One region of the Metabacillus sediminis genome, then DNA from elsewhere that is predicted to be linked to it. Evidence: riboswitches for the same ligand, from Rfam matches in the RefSeq annotation. Region 1 holds a riboswitch; each other region holds the start of a gene.
The links. A riboswitch is a leader RNA that binds a small molecule or an ion and turns the genes downstream of it on or off. The one in region 1 is predicted to bind S-adenosylmethionine.

Region 1 (5,073 bases):
AGTTGAATGACCTCATTAGCAAAGCCCAGCTGATGGTAAAATTCCAGTGTCCTCGCATGAACGACAAGAGCGCGGGAGGATTCACCAGGTCCTTTGTTTTGATCAATAATCCGGAACGAAATCCCGTGCTTGGCCAGACGAAGGGCGAGCACCAGACCGGTTGGGCCAGCGCCTGTAATTAATACTTGAGCAGACATAACGTTTCCCCCTTAATGAACTAAATAAAAACATGATCCTCCTGCAACGATTAGAGCTAAAAGATTAAAAAGAAATAAAGGGAAAAAATCAAAATAATGACGACAAGCAAAGCGGAAACCCACGTGACAATATGGCGTGATGGACGGAAGGTCTGCTCATCAATTTGCTTTGTTTTTTTCCGATAATCGAATGTAGAAAACAGGATGAGTGAAAACCCGCAAATGATGGAGAAAACACCGATGACAATGGTCAATGTGTTCGCTTCCGGGGAGGCTTTGTCCATAAAGCTGAAGTGAAGGTTGGTGATTAAAAACCCAATCCCTATGATGGCGATGGCCGTTCTCACCCAGGCGAGATACGTCCGTTCATTTGCCAGATGCTGCTGGATGTATTTTGAACTGATGGTTTTTTCTTTTTCCATTGAATCTCCTCTATGTTTGCCGTTTTACCCGTATTCTATCATATTATTCCATTAAAAAGAGCACCGGCATCCGATGCTCTCTCCTGTCTATTCTTTCTCAAATACGGCATTTGAAATCAGCCTGAATAAATAATCCGTATGGTTTCTAAAGCCTGCTTCAATGCCGAATAATGTAACCGGCTTGTCTTTTTCCTGCACGATGACTGGCTGGCCTTTAGCCGGTGAGCGGTCTTTCCAGTGGCCGGCGGTAAAGAAGGAGTCATTGTTCACAAAAGTGGCGGCAATGTTTGTGCCCTCTGTGCTGGAATACCACACGGGTCCGTATACGAAACCGGCATCGTTCCTGCTGTATCCGGCTGTAAGAGGGGATGGGAGATAATCGACTTTTACAATTCCGTTGCTGCTGGAAAAGCCTTTATTGATATCCACTTCCGTTAATCCTGCAGCTTTTGCTGCCTGGGAACCTCCTGCTCCGATTGCGATAAAATGGCCATCCTGTTCAACAAACTGCTTGATTTGTCCGTTAAACTTTTTCAATTCCTCGTCATCCGTTAAACCAAATTCTTTATTTGCTTCGCTGAGCTTATAAGAAGTCAGGCTGGCGCTTCCGCTGTAAATAAAGGTATCAAAGCCGTTTAATCCATTATTGGCTACATCTCTCGGATGAACTTCCGACACTTGAAATCCAAGTCGTTCGAGGGCGAGCTTTGTACCTGAATGAGACTGAACTTTGCCCATGCCGCCATCCTTTAAAATGGCAACCCGATGGTTTTTTAGCGGGATTGCTTCTTTAGGGACTGCTTTTGTCCGTAAAGTTAATCCGGAAACCTGAACCGCTCTCTGAATCGCTTTCCCTTTTTCCTCAGCGTAAAAATTTCCTTCGTTATCTTTTTTGACGGAAACTCCCTGATCAATGAGAGAGTTAACAAGGCGGACTGCATTTACAGATGTATTTGGAATCGAGTAGGGTCCTTTGCCAATCAGCTTTCCGCGGACACTTTCCGCCCGAACTTCTTTTGTTTGGACGGTCAAATCTTCTTTACTTTGGATGGCATCAAAGCCCCAAAGTTCAGAGAGATTCCAGGCGGAAATATCATACATGGCATCAATTTCGTTTGTAATATCCTCTCCGTCCCATAGAAGAGCGTTAGCCAGACCTGCCTTTGGCTGGTTAAGATCGATAATATAGGTCCCTTTTTCATAGCGCTTTCCATCTGCGCGAAATGGTTTAGCCGCTCGCTCCACTTTTACATCATTTTTAAGTAAATGATGGACCACCTTTTGCACAGCGCTGTTATCTTTTTTATTTTCCGGGATGATGTAGCTGTCAGGATAGAAGCCATCTTTATTGTTTGGATGCTCACCCTTTACTCCGCGGTCAAACACTTCAAGCTGGTCTTGAAGCATGGCCTGCTTATTCTGTAAAGCAAATTTAAGGGCACCATTCACAGCATCAACCTGCCATTTCACACCATCCCAATCATTCGTTGGTGCTTCCAATGTATAGCCAAGGCCCCCATGAAGCATGGCATAAGCCGGAGTGTAAATGGGAGGATAGACATCCCAGCCGGATTTTGAATCTCGTAATGGGATGTGAGTGCCTTCCAGTTTTTTGTACAATTCGTTCTCGTAGTTGTCTTTTTCGCTGACAATATTCGATTCCATCGCTTCTGCCTGCTGATTCATCCACTTATAAAGCAAATCGTATTCATAATTCGGGTTATGAGGGGGTGTACCCGGAAGAATCAATCCAGGATGATTTGCTTCTCCTCGCTGTCTGACATATCCGTGAAGGTCAAGAAGAACGAGTGGGTTAAGCTGGGCGATTTGCTTAACTGCCGCCTGCGTTTCAGGCTGGGACTGGGTCACGAAATCACGGTTCAGATCAATCCCGTTTCCATTAAAGTGGGTAGCATCGACACGTCCGTCAGGATTCGCGTCTACATTGATAATCAGGGTGAAGTTCTTCAAAATCTCCCTTGTTTCCTGATCGTTCTTAAATCCATACCGTTCAATTAACCGGAGTGCTGCATCTGTACCGACAAATTCGGTTCCATGAATAGATGCGTGAATTAAAATCGGGGGCTTAATATCCGGATTTGCTTTCAGGTAGCGCTGCGCTTTTTCCGGATTTTCTCTCATGAGCTTCCGTAATCCCTTGTACTTAAGTTCACTTTCCTTAGACTTGCTGTCAGAAATAGTGACCGTGTATAAATTTTTGCCGGTGGAAGATTTTCCTGTAATGTCCAATTGAACACGGCTGCTTTGCTTTTCAAAGGACTCTAATTTCCCTTTAAGAGCATCATACGTTATGTAGTCATATTGTTCTGAATTGAAAAGACTCTGCTTTCTTTCGGTCTCCCCGGCCAGTGCTTGGGCGGGAAGTAGGCTTCCCAATAAACTTGCGCTCAGTAAAACGGATAAAATCGGCTTTTTCTTCATTTCTTTCCTCCTAAAGGTTTTTCAACACAGAAAAGCCTCTTTCCGGATAAGAAAGAGGCTTTGCACACAAAGGGATCCCTCTCTCTTATCTGTCAGCGTAAACGCTGCAAGAATTAGCACCGTATTGACCATGGTCAACCGGTTGCCGGGCTTCATAGGGCTTGTCCCTCCGCCTGCTCTTGATAAAAGAGTTTTCGTATTGAATTAGTTTGTATTATAGAGGATTTTAACAGCGCGTCAATATGAAAATAGGAAAATGATTCTTTGTGTTTAGAAGGAAATGGTAAAATAGGAATGAGGTATGGAGATAGGAAGATTAAATGAACACAATCTTTAGTTTTATTTTACCTATCTTCTTAATTATGATTTTTATCTAGGTAACATTGGAAATTTCAGTGAAATATCGTTTTCTTCCGGCTTTGATCCTTCTTGGAGCAGGAATTCTTGTCTTTCTGCTGCCGTTTTTTCTGGATGCATAAGGATAAGTGCTGGTCATATCCAGCATGTACTTTTCTTATGCTTTTTTATTTGGAGTAATCGTAAATGGAATGACGGCTTTAATCATTAGAAAAAGCTGAAATAGTATAGAGTTGCCCCTTACCAAAGAAAATATTGCCCGATTAATCGTAACTCCCTTAATATGGATAGAGAAGATGTGAACAAATCAAGATAGGAGAATCCCGTGAAGAATAAGAATCGAACATTTAAAGTGAAGGACCTTGAATATTCAATCAGGTCTGCCGTAAATAGTGACGCAAGGATGCTGTCCAAAGTAAGAGCCCGCATTGATGGAGAAACAGAAAATTTAGACAGGGAGGAGGGAGAGGGATTTATTGATGAAACAGGCTTTGAACGGCTGATTAAGACTGATACGGAAATGCCGAGCCATTTGTTTTTAGTTGCCGAAGTGGATGGAGAAATTGTGGGATTTTCGAGGTGTGAAGGAAATCAATTGAAAAGATCCTCGCATAAAGCAGAATTTGGAGTGGGCGTACTGAAGGATTTCTGGGGGTATGGGATTGGCGTGAATCTATTAAAAGAATCGATTACCTGGGCAGACTCCATTGGAATAAAGAAAATGAATTTAAAGGTACTGGAAACGAATGACCGGGCGATAAAGATTTATAGCAGACTGGGATTTGAAACAGAAGGTATTTTAAAAAAGGATAAGCTTTTATCAGACGGCAAATTCTACAGCACTATTCTCATGGGCAGATGGAATGAATCATAATACATAATAGGGAGATTAAGAGAAATATGTTCAACATAACGATAAAAAGAGCTTCCTTATCGGACGCTGAAACCCTGACAAGCATCATGAAGGAAACCTTTAATGAAGAAGCAAAGAAATGGCTTTGTGAAGAGGATGAAATCATAGATTACAATATCCAGCCGCCAGGATATCAGTCCATTCATATGACGGAGTACAGTATTCGGGAGTTAGTCTATTACAAAATCCTCGAAGATGAAAAGATAGCAGGCGGATTGATTATGACACTCGCAGGCAATTTGCACGCGAGAATCGACCGTATTTTTGTAAGCCCTTCCTTACAGGTGAGAGGGATTGGATCGATTGCGCTTAAATTGGCAGAAGAGGCGTACCCGAAGGTCACTTCCTGGGAGCTGGAAACGTCCAGCAGGCAGCTGAATAATCATTATTTTTATGAAAAAGCAGGTTTTAATAGAGTGTATGAATCCGAAGATGAGTTTTGCTATGAGAAGCGGACAAATACGAATGATGAAACCGAAAAAGTACAAAATCGTGATCTCTCAGGCACTCAATATGAAAGCTGCGGGATGGACGAAAGCGACTTCTTTAAAGTGAATATAGCCGGCAGCTCCATCAGCAACAGCAATGTGATGAACAGCCATTTCAGCAATTGCAATCTGAGCCAGTCCAAGTTTCAAAATATTAATTTCAGAAACAGTCTGCTGGCTGATTTGAATTTATCCGGCAGTCGGATCGACCATGTAACGATGGGCGGGGTTCAGTTTAAGGATACGTGCCTTGA
Region 2 (5,073 bases), 120 kb from region 1:
GGAAATTTTTCAGCAGTTCTTCAAGATTAGGAGTTTTGTCAGAAAGTGAAATGATATCCTGCGCCTGATAGCCGCGTCTTTTGGAGATATCCTCTATTTCTGTTTTGAAAACTTGCAGGATCTCTTCTTTTTCTTCATCAGACAAATCATACTTTTCCTCTAAATGTTCTGGAAGCTTTTGAATATCCCAGCTTTCATAAATGACTTCCTGCTTTTCTAAAAAAGCTGCGACTTGATCCTGATCGCTGAGTCTTTCACCTGTATTTTGAAAATAAATCGTTGCCATTGTTCTTCCCCCTATTAGTTAATTGATAAAGCGCTGAATTGCTTGAGTTTCAGATGATACGAGAATAGAAATTCGCAAGCTTCTAAATATTTTTTTGCTTCAAAGGCGTTTCTTCCCCATACAGTTATTCCATGATTCCTGATCAGAACGGCACCGGCATCTCCATGGACATGCTGGCCAAATACGCTGGCGAGCTCGGGAATGTCGGCATGATTCGGAATGATGGGAATGGTGAAGGAGGCATCTTCGTCCCAAAGGCCAAAAGCTTTAATAATTTCCTGTCCCGTGAAGGTTATCTGCCCTTCGTGAGCATATAGCTCAGAAATCACATTGTTGTCCACCGTATGAACGTGCAAACTGCATCCAGCGTTCGTTCTTGTATAGACCTCGATATGAAGCTGAGTTTCAGCAGATGGCTTCAATGCTGTTTCTTCCGCCGGCTGCCCGCTGCCGTCAACAAGCAAAAAATCCTCCGAACTTTCCTTCCTCTTATCTTTGCCGCTCGCCGTCACATAAAAGGTTAATGGCTCACTGGCCGTTTTGATTGCAAGATTGCCGCTTGTAGCAGGAAACCAGTCTCTTTCTGCAAGCTCCCGTTTCACTTCAGCCAGCTCACGCCAGCGCTGTTCCATAATCGTTCTCACACACTCACCCTCCTCTTCTCTAAAATGCTCACAACATCATGGAATGTTTCAAACGGTTCGAATGATAAATACTGTTCTTTCACCTTATCCAGCAAATAGTCCCTTGCAATGACAAAGTCAGCCATTTTTGCTGCTTCCAGGTCGGTAACAGAATCTCCGATTACAATAATTTCCTGATCAGCGCTGGCAATACCTCGAATGATGGAGGGTTTGCAGCAGCCGCACTCCATTTCACACCCGCTGTCTGCATCACATGGATGCGGCCATTGAATAAGGATTTGTTCCCCATGAAAGTCCGCCTCATTGCAATAGATTTTTTGCTGCTCAATTTGACTAGTAAGAAGAGGATGAACAAAAAAATCAATTCCTCCGCTTACAATGTACAATTCGATCCTCTGCTCTTTTGCATAGGCTGCAAATTCAATAAATCCTTCCCGAATTTCGGCTTGATTTAAAACATAAGCGGTGATTTCTTCTCGTTTAGAAGAAGGCAGCAGGGAAAACATTTTGCCGACCCCTTCTTTAACTGAAATGGTTCGATTAAGGACCTGATTCTTTAGCTCCTCCCATTCAGGAGGGGCAAACTGCTTCATGATTTCGATAATGTTGTCATTTTTTGTGATGGTTCCATCGAAGTCGCAAAATATGACTGGCTTCATTTTGCCGCCTCGTACTGGCCCCAGAGCTTTAGGGCCTTTTCCAGGTGCTCATTCGTCCTTGCTTTTTCTTCAAGTGTTATGCCTTCAAGAACCGCATCAACGGCTGAACGAAATGCTGCTGCTCCTCCTTTAGCCCCGTTCGGATGGCCATGAATCCCGCCCCCCGCATTGATGATGCTGTCATTTCCAAAATCCTTCATGATAACCGGCACCAGTCCAGGATGTATTCCAGCTGAAGGTACTGGAAATACTTTTTTAAATGGAGAGGAGACTGTACATTCCTCAGCTATTCCGAGGGCCTCTTTTCTCTTCAGTGCCACACTGCCGTATGGAGACGGAAATAAAGAAAAATCTGCTCCAGCCGCGCGGATTAGCTTTCCCAGAATTAGAGAATACGAGAACCCATATCGGTCTGATGCTGCGAACGCCCCGCTCACAGCAGGATGAGCCATGATAGGAACCGGTACTTCATCATCCTCTGCCAGTGATTGCAAGACATCGAGCCCGTAAGCATGAACATTGAATAGTAAAGCAGTGGCTCCAGCCTCTGCAGCGAATCTCGCTTTGTCGCGGATTTCAGACGTTCTTCCTGTAAGATTGACAGCATATAGAGCATTCTTTCCTGTCTCTTCCTTCAGCTGCTTTATGATTTGGCCGCCTCGCTTCACTCTTTCAAAAAATGGAGTCAGCGGATTTTCAAAGAGAATTTCATCATCCTTTACTAAATCCATCCCGCCGGCAAGCTGATCAAACAGCTGCTCCTCTAAATAATGTAAATCCTTGCCAATCACCCCTTTAAAAATGCTCATTAGGAGCGGCCGGTTATATACGTTAATCCTCTCTCTAATTCCTTCAATGCCAAATTTAGGCCCTGGAAAATGCTTTGCCAATGAATCAGAAAAGTCTAAGTCTAATAGCTTCACTTCACCGTCCAATGAAAGTTTCCCGAAAACCGTGGTTAATATGGCCGGCAGGTCGGAACTGAAATTGACTGAAGGATAAGCAATTTTAATAAGACCCTTTGTATACTTTCCTTCAAGATCTGTGTCTTTCTCCAGTTCTTCCGCTGAAATGACGGTTCCCTTATGCTTTTTCAGCTGCTCTTTTTCAAGCTCGGGCAAATCAGTCCAGGAACCGATTGTCAGTCCAAGAGCAATTCCTTCTGCTTTTTTTTCTAAATTTCCCTTCCGGTCATGAACAAGATAGGTTGCGATAATTTCACTCATTTTTTTGTCCCTCGCTTTTGGTGAAAAAATAAAAAGCCCCTTCATCACAAGAGAAGAGGCTTTGCATCATTCATTCTGCAGTACCTTATCCCTCAGCATGTCTGCTGCAAGAATTAGCACCGTGCCTGAACATGATTCGTTCGGGTCGGTTGCCGGGCTTCATTGGGCTAGTCCCTCCACCTGCTCTTGATAAGTACAATATAGACCTGCATGGCATCTGCAGGTTTAAATTTTCAATTAATTTGGATTATTACAGGAATTGAGTGCTCTGTCAACCTATTTTTTACTTTGCTTAATCGGCCGTCACAAATATCCCAAGCTTTGAAATGCGGGCAGCTGCTTCCTCAATCCGTAATTCATCTGTCAGCAAACCAACTCGGAGATATCCTTCTCCATATTGCCCAAAGCCATTGCCCGGTGCGGTGACTACATGCGCTTTCTCTAAAAGAATATCGGAAAACTCCTGTGATGTGTATCCATCCGGCACCTTAAGCCAGGCGAAAAAACTTCCCTTCGGCGCCTGAATATCCCAGCCAATGCCGCGAAAAGCGTTTACCAGTGTATTTCTTCGTTTCTCATACATTTGGACAAGTTTTTGTGTGCTGCCTCTCTCATCGAGCAGCGCTGCCTCAGCTGCATCCTGAACCGCACCAAACACACTAACATACATATGGTCTTGATATAAATTGATTGCATTTATGACGGATGGATTACCTGCCGCAAAGGCCACCCTCCATCCTGCCATATTGAATGTCTTGGAAAGCGTATAAATTTCAATTCCGACTTCCTTTGCGCCAGGTGTCTGGAGGAAACTGACGGGTTTTTCTCCATCAAAACCAATGGCTCCGTATGCGAAGTCATGCACGGTGCAAATATGATGCTTATTGGCCAGGTCAACCGTCTTTTCAAAAAACGCTTTATTCGCGGCAGCTCCTGTTGGGTTGTTTGGATAGTTCAGGAACATAAGCTTCGCAGAGTCCAAAATGGCAGACGGAATTTCCGTATAGTCCGGCAAAAACTGATTTTTCTCAAGCAATGGCATCGTGTGCATCTTCGCTTCTGCCATTTCGACTCCAGACCAGTAATCCGGATACCCTGGATCCGGTATGAGAGCAATCTCCCCTGGATTCATCAGACATTGAGGAAGCTCCACAAGACCTGCTTTCCCTCCAAAAAGGACCGCAATTTCCGTTTCTGGATCCAATGTAACCCCGTATTCTCTTTCGTAAAATCCTGCGGCTGCTTCCTTTAGTGATTGTTTTCCTCTGAATGGAGAGTACTTATGATTGGCCGGATCACCCGAAGCCTTTTGTAGTGCTTGTACAATATGCTCAGGGGTGGGCTGATCAGGATTCCCCTGGCCGAGGTTGATTATGTCATGCCCGGCTTTCACTTTGGCAGCCGCCTTCTGTGCTAACGAGGCAAAAAATTGCTCAGGCAAGCGATTAAGCAAGCGCGATGGTTCAAAAAACTTCATTTTTTTCACCTTCTCAAAAAATTCTTGAAATTCTAGTCCAAAATCATATAGTGTTAGTAACAAAAAGTAAAGCTAAAATTTACCTGAAGGAAGCTGGTCTGAAATGAAACGAACCATTTGCTGCATACAATTCGATATTGCCTTTGGGGATCCTGAAGAGAATAAAAAGCGTGTGTCTCTTGCAATGGAAGAGGCAATAAGTAAAGAAGCGCCGGACTTTCTCATTCTTCCGGAATTGTGGAATACAGGCTACGATTTGACAAGACTTGAAGTCATCGCAGATGAAGAAGGCATTGACTCTAAAGCTTTCCTTTCAGAGCTTGCAAGAAAGCACAGCGTTAATTTGATAGCGGGGTCCATTGCGAAAAAATCCGGCCATGAAGTAACCAATACGATGCTTATCTTTGATCGTGAAGGAAATCTGATTCATGAATACAGTAAGCTGCATTTATTTAAGCTGATGGATGAACATCATTATCTGACAGGCGGGAGAGAAAGCGGGCTATTTATGTTAGACGGTGTACACTGTGCAGGGTTTATCTGCTATGACATCCGTTTTCCGGAATGGATGCGCGAGCATGCCGCAAATGGTGCAGAGGTGCTCTTTGTTGCTGCAGAGTGGCCACTTCCGCGCCTTCACCACTGGAGATCCCTTCTTATAGCGAGAGCCATTGAAAATCAGGCATATGTTGTTGCCTGCAACCGCTCCGGTTCTGATCCTAATAATCAGTTTGCCGGTCATTCACTCGTCATTGATCCATGGGGAAATGTAATAGCTGAA
Region 3 (5,073 bases), 1.1 Mb from region 1:
TCGTAGTCGTTTTGCCATTGCTTCCAGTAACACCGGCAACCTTAACGTTCAGCTGTTCTTTGTAGGCTTTCGCCAGCTTCTGAAGAGCTGCAAGCGTATCTTCAACGAAAATAACCGGTGCATCAGCAGGAGGATTAAGTTCCTTTTTTGCCCACAGAACAGCAGCTGCGCCTTCACTCAGTGCCTTCTCCGCAAAACGGTGCCCGTTAAAGTTCTCTCCTGTTATCGGGATGAATAAAGAGCCGGGCAAAACGCTGCGCGAATCGGTTGATACACCGGCAGCTGACCGGTCCTCATATTGTGCGGCAAGACCTTCGCCTCCCGCCATTTGCTGTATATCTATAAGCGTTCTCTGAATCATGCAGGTATTCTCCCTTCAAAAATCGAGATAGGCCGGCTCCTCGTTGCCTGCCTGTTATGGCAAACGCGGATTAGCCAGCCCTCCTTTATTAAAACGTGTGTCTGATCTGCTGTTTTTCTTCGTGGCGTTCAATAGCAAGCGAAACGAGCTTCTCAATGAGCTGAGGATACTCCAACCCAGTATGCTTCCAAAGAAGCGGGAACATGCTGTATGGTGTAAAGCCCGGCATCGTGTTCACTTCATTGATTAAGGCTCTTCCGTCTTCTGTAAGGAAAAAATCGGCCCGTACAAGTCCGGAACCATCGATGGCTTTAAAAGCAGCAATCGCCATTTTTTCAATCATTGCATATTCTTCATCCGTAACTTTCGCCGGAATCATCATGTCTGTATCGCCGTCCACATACTTCGCTTTATAATCGTAAAATTCTTTTTTCGGAGCGATTTCTCCTGTAACGGAGCATTTAGGCTCATCGTTTCCAACTACGCCAATCTCAATCTCACGTCCAATAATTCCTTCTTCAATAATAATTTTGCGGTCATAGGAGAAAGCTTCCTCAAAGGCAGCTTCCAGTTCCCCGCGGTTTTTACATTTGCTGATTCCGACACTGGAGCCAAGGTTGGCAGGTTTGACAAAGCAAGGATAGCCCAGTTTGGTTTCTACGTTAGTATATGCCGATTCCGGATCTTTTTTCCACTCACTGCGAATCAGCCAAACGTATTCAGCCTGCTCAAGTCCGGCTTGCGCAAACAGATTTTTCATTGCTACTTTATCCATTCCTGCTGCAGAAGCAAGAACCCCGTTTCCTACGTACGGAATATTCATTAGTTCAAGCATTCCCTGAATGGTGCCGTCTTCCCCATTAGGTCCATGAAGAAGCGGGAAAATCACATCAAAAGGCTGCTCCGGATTTTCACCGGCAGTGGACGGGAACAATTCCGTGTTCAGTGCAACAGGCAGAATCGCTTCGCTCTCTTCATGTCCCAGTTTTAAAGCAGCCACATTTGAAGCAGGCTCGTTCAGCTGTACTCCGCGGATCCATTCGCCCTTTTCCGTAATATAAATAGGATGTATATCAAATTTGCTGAGATCAAGCGCCTTGATTACAGCAAGAGCTGTTTGCAGAGAAACTTGATGTTCTGCGGATTTCCCTCCGTATACGAGGCCAAGTTTAATTTTCATTATTTATTTCCCCCTCAATCTTTCAGGTGCAGTCATTTTTTAATCACTCTCACCATTTTATCACCTTCCGGCATTTTTGTTATAGATGACCCTGTTTTTATCTCAAAAGATTCGTATCGCATTATTTTTTTATGCATAGCGAATTAGTCGTTAAATGACGCAGTTTGTATTAAAATAAAGACAGGAGGGATTTTCACATGGAAAAAATTACATCATCCGAGCAGTTTCAGCAGCTTATTTCAACAGATAAGGAAGTCTTAATTAAATTCTTCGCAGATTGGTGTCCTGATTGCACCCGAATGAATTTCTTCATCGATGAAATCATCGAAGAATACAAAGAATACCAATGGTTTGAAATTAATAAAGACGAATTTCCTGAGATTGCCGAGCAGTATCAGGTAATGGGGATTCCAAGCATCCTGATTTTTAAAAACGGTGAAAAGCTTGGCCACCTTCACAGTGCGAATGCCAAGACACCTGAACAGGTTCAGGAATTTCTCGCTGAAAAACTTTAAGCACAAGCTCTCGCTTGTGCTTTTACTTTTTTACATTCTCCATTTAACATACCTGTTGTTTTCCTCTGCAGATGTTCACTTATCTTCGGGCGGGCGGATTTTCGCTTACAGGATCTCATCTGTGCCCGCTGCTCCGGCTCAAATCAACTTGATGCTGTAACTTAGCTTCTTATGAATACCGATATCGAACTTCAAAAAAGACAAGCATGAGCAATCTAAAATAGAACACTTAGACATTCAAGTGTTTAGTAGAGAGACTCTAACCATTAATCGTTTGTAGGATCATAATCTACATTGTATTTTTTAGTGATCTGTTTCATTTCTGCATGATATTCCTTAATGAGCTTCTGATACTCCAGCATCTTTTGGTTTGATTTCTGCATTATTTCTTCATCACTTTTTTCTAAAGCTTCTTTTTCAAGTTCAAGTGCACTATAAAAAGTTTCTGTTGCTGTAACCATTTTTTTTGCAGGACTATCCAGTTCCTTAATTTCTGGTTTAATACTTTTTGCTTCCTTTACAGCTTTTTCGTATGCCGGCATTGTATTATTCACTAACTCTGCAAGAAGAGTCTTGTCATCAGAATAGTTGTCTCCAGAAACTGAAGAAAGCGAGTTGAAAGCCTCTACTTCGTAATCCGAAACTTTTTGGGTTGATTCATTCACATAGGTTAGTATAATCTTTTGTTTTTCCTCTTTAGATAATTCTTTCTGACTGTTTTCCTTATCACTGCAGCCTACCAGAAAAAAACATAAAATCATTAAAAAAGATAAGTATTTCACGATGTAAATTCCTTTCTACTTTCTTAGATTATATGAATGGCCAATGAGCCTCTACCGATGGTTTATTAAATTAGGATCGTCTTTTATAAAAGCATCTCTACGCGATAAATATCTTTTCTTCTGTACAGCTTTTGCTAAAACCATCATTGGAATCGTGATCACTAGAACTAAAAAACCATACCAAGCCACAAAAAATGATAGAATAATATAAGTAATTGAACCTAAAAAGAAAATAGAGTACATAAGCATAAATATTATGTTAAAAAGAATAAGCTGGTTAATTCGGTACTTTTCTTTATGTACATCAGACTCTTTGTTTCTGTTAACCAGATACCTTATTTCTGATGCTGCTATGGCATAAGGTTCTGTAAACCAATGCATCCAACTCTTCATTTTTTATCGCTGAAAATCTCTTTTAGTTGTTTTCTCAATGCCTTTTCGCCTTTTGTTTCCAGTCCTTTAAAAAAAACTTTGTTAATTTGATTATGATTAAAGAATACATTTGTATTATCCCCAATGTGACCTTGAGGGTAAGGACAAGCAACATAGTCCCAAACTTTATCCTCATTATCCGCCTGTTGCTGCTTTCTTCCATAAATTTCTTTATCTGCTATTAATTGAGAATAAAAATTCAGTAAATTTGCACTCATCCAACCACACCTTACTCTTTTGATTCAAATAAATTCCTTGTTTTGTAAAAATCAGATAAATTTATACTAACTCATATCTTTTCATCTTTTCAAACAACTATTTATATTTTAGAAAAAATGTGATTATAGAACTAACATAATATTGAAATTCCGATAATTACCAAGGTATATTTATCCATAATCATGTTATATAAGTCCTACCCCCCTCTTTTAAAACATAAACCACTTTTGAGGAGAAAAGGATTTTATATTGTTTAGCATTCTGCATGGTTAATTCCCTTCAAAATGACAATTTCGACTAAATTATTTTCCAGGAAATAATCGTTTCCGCCTTCCCTCGACATTTTTGCCTCCAAAGTTTCCAGAAGCCCAGTCCTTGACAAATATATCAAACGAACATATGATCAATTTAATTCTAATAACTCTTATCCAGAGAGGCGGAGGGACATGGCCCTGCGAAGCCTCGGCAACGGATCACGATTTTTGTGAAACCGTGCTAATTCCTGCAGACACATTCATGTGTTTGAAAGATGAGAGAAGAGCCGGTCTGCTTTTCAGATTGTTCCACCCCTCTTCTGCTCATGAAGAGGGGTTTTTTGCGGTTTTTATGACATAAGGAGATGGGTAGATTGACAGATTTTCTTATAAAAGGAACAGAATTATGGAACCAGTTAAAGACACTTCCGGAAGACAAGCATCCTGCTATTATTTTCAACTCCCATATCACAGGGTTGGCTATTTCCCGGGCTCTGGGAAAAGAAGGTATTCCCATTGTCGCGCTGGACAGAGATGGACGGGCGGTCGGGCTTCAATCTAAATATGTTCATACCACTGCTTTATGTCCTAATCCATTTACTGAAGAGGCGGAATTTATCAGTCTGCTGATGGAAATCGGACGGAATCTCCCTCTAAAGGGTGTATTGTTTCCGTGCAATGATGAATGGGTGCTGCTCGTCAGTAAACACCGGACCGAGCTTGAAAAGTATTTCTTATTCCCGTTCGCGGAGTGGGACAACGTTGAATCTCTTTTAAATAAACGGAAGCTTTATAAAAAAGCCGCTTCATTAAACATTCCAATCCCTGCAACCTGGTATCCGGAAGAGTTTTCGGGTGAATACCCGGATGACCTTCCTTTTCCATGCATCGTAAAACCTGTGGAACAGCGCAGTTTTTATGAAGCTTTTCAGACGAAGGCTTTTACCGCGAACAGTACGGAGGAGCTCACCGCCATCCTGGCTAGAACAGCCAGCCATGAGGTTGTAATCCAGGATATAATCAGCAGCTCTCTTTCAGACTTTTATTCTCTCTGCACCTATACGAGTATGGACGGGGAAATAAAAGGCCAGTTCACCGGCAGAAAGCTTGAGCAATATCCTTTGAACTTCGGAACGGGCTGTCTTGTTGAGTCTGCTGAAGGCGGCCGGTTTGTCTCATACGGTGCTGAAATATTAAAAGCGCAAGGGTATTACGGAATTGCGGAGACAGAATTCGTATATGACAAACGGGATGACACATATAAATTACTGGATGTGAATACACGAGTTTGGAAGTGGATCGGACTTCCGATTTTCTCGGGAGTTAACCT
Region 4 (5,073 bases), 1.4 Mb from region 1:
TAGAACATTGATGTAAAAACGAATGACAAAAAATAATATTTGTCATTCGTTTTTTGTTTTGTTATGATGACACTATAAACAAACAAATGGGAGGTCTCAAAATGGAAAATATAAAAATTGGTGCATCGAAAATCGGTTTAGGATTAATGGGCATGTCGGATCTTTACGGTGCAGCGGACAGAAACGAAAGCATTGCGACAATTCATGAAGCATTAGAAAAAGGAATAACCCTTTTGGATACAGGAGACTTTTATGGAACCGGCCATAATGAGCTTTTGCTCCGGGAGGCTTTACAGGGGAAGAAGCGGGAGAATGCATTCATCGCAGTAAAAACGGGAGTGCTCAGATCTCCGGATGGCGGCTGGATCGGGATGAATAACCGGCCTGAGGCAATGAAAAATAATTTAGCACAGACCCTTCAGAAGCTTGGTACGGATTACATTGATTTATACCAGCCTGCACGGGTTGATCCGAATGTGCCGATTGAAGAGACCATAGGCGCAATGGCAGATATGGTCAAAGCCGGATATGTGAAGCACATCGGCCTTTCAGAGGCAAATGCTGCAACTATACGCCGGGCACACAAGGTTCATCCGATCAGCTGGCTTCAAATCGAATATTCTTTATTCAGCCGCGGAATTGAGAAAGAAATCCTCCCGACTATAAGGGAGCTTGGAATCAGCTTGTCTGCTTACGGTGTTTTATCCCGGGGATTGCTGAGCGGCAAGTGGTCCAAGGATCGTCAAGGCGCTCCAGATTTCCGTTCTTTTGCTCCGCGCTTTATGGGAGAAAATCTGGACAAGAACCTGGCTCTTGTAGAAAAACTGCGTGAAATTGCCGAAGAAAAACAAGCAAATGTCGCACAGCTTGCGATCGCATGGGTTCTTTCTAAAGGCGAGGATGTTATTCCGCTGATCGGTGCCCGAAAACGTTCCCAGCTTCAAGATGCATTTGGTGCCTTGAATCTTGAGCTCACTGAAGCGGATCTGGCCAGAATTGAAGAGGCGGTTCCTGCTGAAGCGGTAGCCGGGACACGCTATGCAGCTGAACAAATGGGAATGCTGGGAGTCGAATAAAGAATGGCAGAGCAATTAACAAAAGAAGAAATCCTGGATGCGGCGGAACAAGTGCTGCGCCGTTTTGGACCAGAGAAAACAAGCGTGGTAGATGTAGCCCGGGCCTTGAATATTAGCCACGGAACGATATACCGCCATTATCCAAGCAAAGCTTCGCTGAGGGAAGCGGTGGCTGAGAGGTGGCTCCACAGCATCATTCAGCCCCTGAAGAAAGTTTTCAAGAAAGAATGCTCATCAACGGAACGGCTCCTTTTGTGGGTGGAAACATTGATTGGCATTAAGCACTCACTCGTAAAGGAAGATCCTGAGCTGTTTAGCATGTACACTTCTCTAGCTGAAGAGTCAGTAGATGTGATAACCGCTCATATTAGTGAATTGGTTGGCCAGATCATTCCGATTGTTAAAGAAGGAATGGCAAATGGCGAGTTCAAATCCGCTGATCCTGAGACAGCTGCTAAAGGCATCTTCATCGCTACAGCTAAATTTCATCATCCGGCACACGCAAAAGAATGGGCCTCCCCGGATATAGATGCGGAATTTAGAATGGTTTGGGATTTGATTCTTTCCGGAATTATAAAATAAGAAAGCCGGTTTTCCTGGGGAAGGAAGACCGGCTTTTATCGTACAGGTTTGGTGCGACGAAATTGAAGTTGGAGTTTTTGAAAAGAATCTAAAAAGGCAATCTGTTCCCCGTTCGTACCTATTTTTGAAGAAATGTTGACAATTTTCTGATAGATTGATAGTGTTATAAAAAAATAATTTCTTATCCAGAGAGGTGGAGGGACTGGCCCTTTGAAGCCTCAGCAGCAGGTCTGTACAGACACTGTGCTAATTCCAGCGGGTGAATAGCCTGATAGATAAGCTTGTTCTTTTATTTGTCAGTCACGCACTCTTTGCGAAAAGGGTGCGTTTTTCATTTTTCTGGGTGTGGAACAAAGGAGAGTCAAGATGGAGAGAGAGACTGGATTTCAGCGGAAAATGCAATCAAGACATCTTATTATGCTTTCACTCGGAGGTGTAATTGGGACCGGATTATTCCTGAGTACAGGCTACACCATTCAGCAAGCAGGGCCATTAGGCACACTGCTTTCCTACCTTGTCGGTGCGGTGGTCGTTTACCTTGTTATGCTTTGTCTGGGAGAGCTATCGGTACATATGCCTGAAACAGGGGCTTTTCACAGCTACGCTGCTAAATACATTGGGCCTGCAACAGGGTACACGGTTGCCTGGCTGTACTGGCTGACGTGGACGGTTGCACTCGGATCGGAGTTTACGGCGGCCGGACTGCTGATGCAGCGGTGGTTTCCATCCGTTAATGTTTGGATCTGGAGTGCGCTGTTTGCGGTTTTGATCCTTGTATTAAATGCTGTGACCGTTAAATTTTTTGCAGAATCAGAGTTCTGGTTTTCTTCTGTGAAGGTGGCAGCCATCGTAATCTTCATCATCTTGGGTGGAGCTGCCGTTATCGGGATTCTTCCTCTGGCTGATTCTGAACCTGCGCCTTTTCTGTCAAACTTCACAAATGAAGGCTTGTTCCCGAATGGAGCGTTTGCCGTTCTGATGACGATGCTTGCTGTGAATTTTGCCTATTCGGGGACAGAACTGATCGGCATCGCTGCCGGAGAAACGGCGAATCCGGAAAAAACCATACCTAAGGCGATTCGGACAACGGTGTGGCGATTGATTATTTTTTTCGTTGGAACGATTGTTGTCCTGTCTGCGCTGCTGCCTTCCTCGGATGCCGGTGTGCTGAAAAGCCCGTTTGTGGCGGTTTTCGAGAGAATCGGAATTCCTTATGCTGCGGATGTGATGAATTTTGTTATCCTGACCGCCATTTTATCCGCCGCCAACTCTGGTTTGTATGCGGCGTCCAGAATGCTCTGGTCCCTCGCGGATAAGAAAACGATCTCCCCTGTTTTTGCAAAAGTAACGAAGCGCGGCGTGCCGTTAAATGCGCTTCTTCTCAGTATGGCCGGAGGCGGCTTGGCCCTGCTGTCAAGTGTCATTGCACCGGACACGGTCTACATCGTCCTTGTTTCAATTTCTGGTCTTGCTGTCGTGGCAGTTTGGATGAGCATCAGCGCGTCTCAGTTTTTCTTTAGAAGGCAATATATCAGGCAGGGGAAATCGGTAGAGGACTTGGGATACCGGACACCGTTTTATCCATTCGTGCCGATTGCATCTTTCGTCCTTTGTCTCGCGTCACTGATCGGAATCGCCTTTGATCCGACACAGAGGATTGCCCTTTATTGCGGCATTCCCTTTATCCTGTTTTGCTACGGAAGCTACTATGTAACCCAGACTATGAAGAAGAGGGGCGAAGTTTATGCCGAAAAAACTCAATCCAATTGAAGAGATTTTAGCTGCCTATCCCGTCATGATTCTTGATGGCGCTCTTGCTACAGAGCTCGAGCGCCATGGCTGTCACTTAGATGATCCCCTGTGGTCGGCAAAGGTGCTGCTCGAAAATCCTGAATTGATTTATCAGGTTCATACAGATTATTTCCGTGCTGGAGCTGACTGCGCAATTACGGCAAGCTACCAGGCAACGGTCGATGGATTTTCAAAGCGGGGAATGGAAGAAGCGGTGGCACTGGATCTTATCAAAAAGACGGTGCAGCTCGCTAAGAAGGCAAGAGACGATTTTTGGGAGGGGAATGAGCAGGCGAACCGTCCTAAACCGCTTGTTGCAGCATCGATTGGCCCTTATGGAGCCTATCTTGCTGATGGATCAGAGTATAGAGGAAACTATGGTGTGACAGATGAAGTGCTGGCTGCATTTCATCGTCCTAGAATGGCAGCCTTAATAGAAGCGGGTGTGGATGTGCTGGCCATTGAAACGATTCCTTCTCTTCAGGAAGCGAGAGTTTTAGCCTCGCTCGTAAAAGAATTCCCGGAAGCTTATGCCTGGCTGTCTTTTTCCTTGAAAAATGATGCGCAGATCAGTGACGGCACTCCGCTTGAGAAATGTGCAGACCTATTGGATGGAAACAGCCAGATTGCCTCGATCGGAATCAATTGTGCCCCGGCATCTCTTGTTGCGGAATCCGTTAAAAGACTCAGCGCCCGGACCGAAAAACCGGTAATTGTCTATCCGAACTCAGGAGAAGCATACGATGCCGCTACCAAAACGTGGCATGGGCATGAGTCCGACCATGAACTGGATCATGAATCCGACGACTGGTACCGTGCCGGGGCCCGGCTGATAGGCGGATGCTGCCGCACAGGTCCGCAGCATATTGAAAGACTTTCGGAAAAGTGGCGGGCAGCTGAGAAAGGACTGGAGCGGGCATGATATACTTGGAGAATCCAATTCCCGAAGGAGTTATGTCCAGTGAAATACTTCAAAGGCCAAATGAAACAGCTGGTAAAAGACAACAAAGAACTGCAGCACCGCTTAAAAGAAATGATGGAAGAACATGACCTGGAGAAAAATTTCGCCCTCAAAGCACTTTATCATTCAGAAGTGGCGGAAGGCGGAAAGTATCAGTTAGCCTACCAAGCACTTGACCTGCCTAAAGGGTAGGTCAATTTTTTTGTGATTTTTTACTCATCAAATGTTTTACAAAGAGAGAACTGCATTATTGATTCATCTGGTTGCTTGTTCAAGGATGCATGATCGAAAACCAATCCCTAAATCTTCGGCACGATTTTACCCGTCCAATCTATTTTTTCCATCGCTTCCTCAACGTCTCGATAAAGGCTTCCACGTTCATCTTGCTTTCCATGGCAGGCGAGTACACCATCGAAAGCTTCCGTTTAAAGGTGTGATCCTTTAACGGAATAATGGAGAGTACCTTGTTCCGGAGATCTCTCTCGATCACATGATAGGAGAGCAGAGAAAGGGATTCCATTCCGCTTATGATCGTCTCTTTTATTCCCTGATTGCTGCTGATGGTCAGGAGAGATTGAACCTTTAATCCGTTGGAGCGAATCACGTGCTCCAAGTATTCCCGTGTACCTGAGCCTACTTCTCTTGTGACCCACGATTGACTGT

Region 2: linked by a shared signal. The riboswitch ahead of WCV65_RS07665 (2,3-diketo-5-methylthiopentyl-1-phosphate enolase) and the one ahead of WCV65_RS07050 (M14 family zinc carboxypeptidase) in region 1 are both predicted to bind S-adenosylmethionine.
Region 3: linked by a shared signal. The riboswitch ahead of WCV65_RS01475 (hypothetical protein) and the one ahead of WCV65_RS07050 (M14 family zinc carboxypeptidase) in region 1 are both predicted to bind S-adenosylmethionine.
Region 4: linked by a shared signal. The riboswitch ahead of mmuP (S-methylmethionine permease) and the one ahead of WCV65_RS07050 (M14 family zinc carboxypeptidase) in region 1 are both predicted to bind S-adenosylmethionine.

Annotation. Positions count from the first base shown of each region.
Region 1 covers NZ_CP147407.1:1,326,655-1,331,727, forward strand. The annotation lists gene WCV65_RS07040 (FAD-dependent monooxygenase) at 1-197, opposite strand, end outside; gene WCV65_RS07045 (DUF202 domain-containing protein) at 254-619, opposite strand; gene WCV65_RS07050 (M14 family zinc carboxypeptidase) at 707-3,061, opposite strand; SAM riboswitch class I at 3,144-3,250, opposite strand; gene WCV65_RS07055 (GNAT family N-acetyltransferase) at 3,744-4,292, shown strand; gene WCV65_RS07060 (GNAT family N-acetyltransferase) at 4,319-5,073, shown strand, end outside.
Region 2 covers NZ_CP147407.1:1,446,684-1,451,756, reverse strand. The annotation lists gene WCV65_RS07680 (cupin domain-containing protein) at 1-286, opposite strand, end outside; gene WCV65_RS07675 (methylthioribulose 1-phosphate dehydratase) at 301-918, opposite strand; gene WCV65_RS07670 (2-hydroxy-3-keto-5-methylthiopentenyl-1-phosphate phosphatase) at 927-1,589, opposite strand; gene WCV65_RS07665 (2,3-diketo-5-methylthiopentyl-1-phosphate enolase) at 1,586-2,815, opposite strand; SAM riboswitch class I at 2,898-3,011, opposite strand; gene WCV65_RS07660 (pyridoxal phosphate-dependent aminotransferase) at 3,108-4,292, opposite strand; gene WCV65_RS07655 (carbon-nitrogen family hydrolase) at 4,396-5,073, shown strand, end outside.
Region 3 covers NZ_CP147407.1:257,892-262,964, reverse strand. The annotation lists gene murF (UDP-N-acetylmuramoyl-tripeptide--D-alanyl-D-alanine ligase) at 1-361, opposite strand, end outside; gene WCV65_RS01500 (D-alanine--D-alanine ligase) at 450-1,541, opposite strand; gene WCV65_RS01495 (thioredoxin family protein) at 1,739-2,056, shown strand; gene WCV65_RS01490 (hypothetical protein) at 2,323-2,838, opposite strand; gene WCV65_RS01485 (hypothetical protein) at 2,890-3,219, opposite strand; gene WCV65_RS01480 (DUF4176 domain-containing protein) at 3,228-3,488, opposite strand; SAM riboswitch class I at 3,911-4,025, shown strand; gene WCV65_RS01475 (hypothetical protein) at 4,118-5,073, shown strand, end outside.
Region 4 covers NZ_CP147407.1:4,010,484-4,015,556, reverse strand. The annotation lists gene WCV65_RS20630 (aldo/keto reductase) at 102-1,076, shown strand; gene WCV65_RS20625 (TetR family transcriptional regulator) at 1,080-1,658, shown strand; SAM riboswitch class I at 1,837-1,940, shown strand; gene mmuP (S-methylmethionine permease) at 2,025-3,428, shown strand; gene mmuM (homocysteine S-methyltransferase) at 3,403-4,371, shown strand; gene WCV65_RS20610 (hypothetical protein) at 4,411-4,602, shown strand; gene WCV65_RS20605 (LysR family transcriptional regulator) at 4,742-5,073, opposite strand, start outside.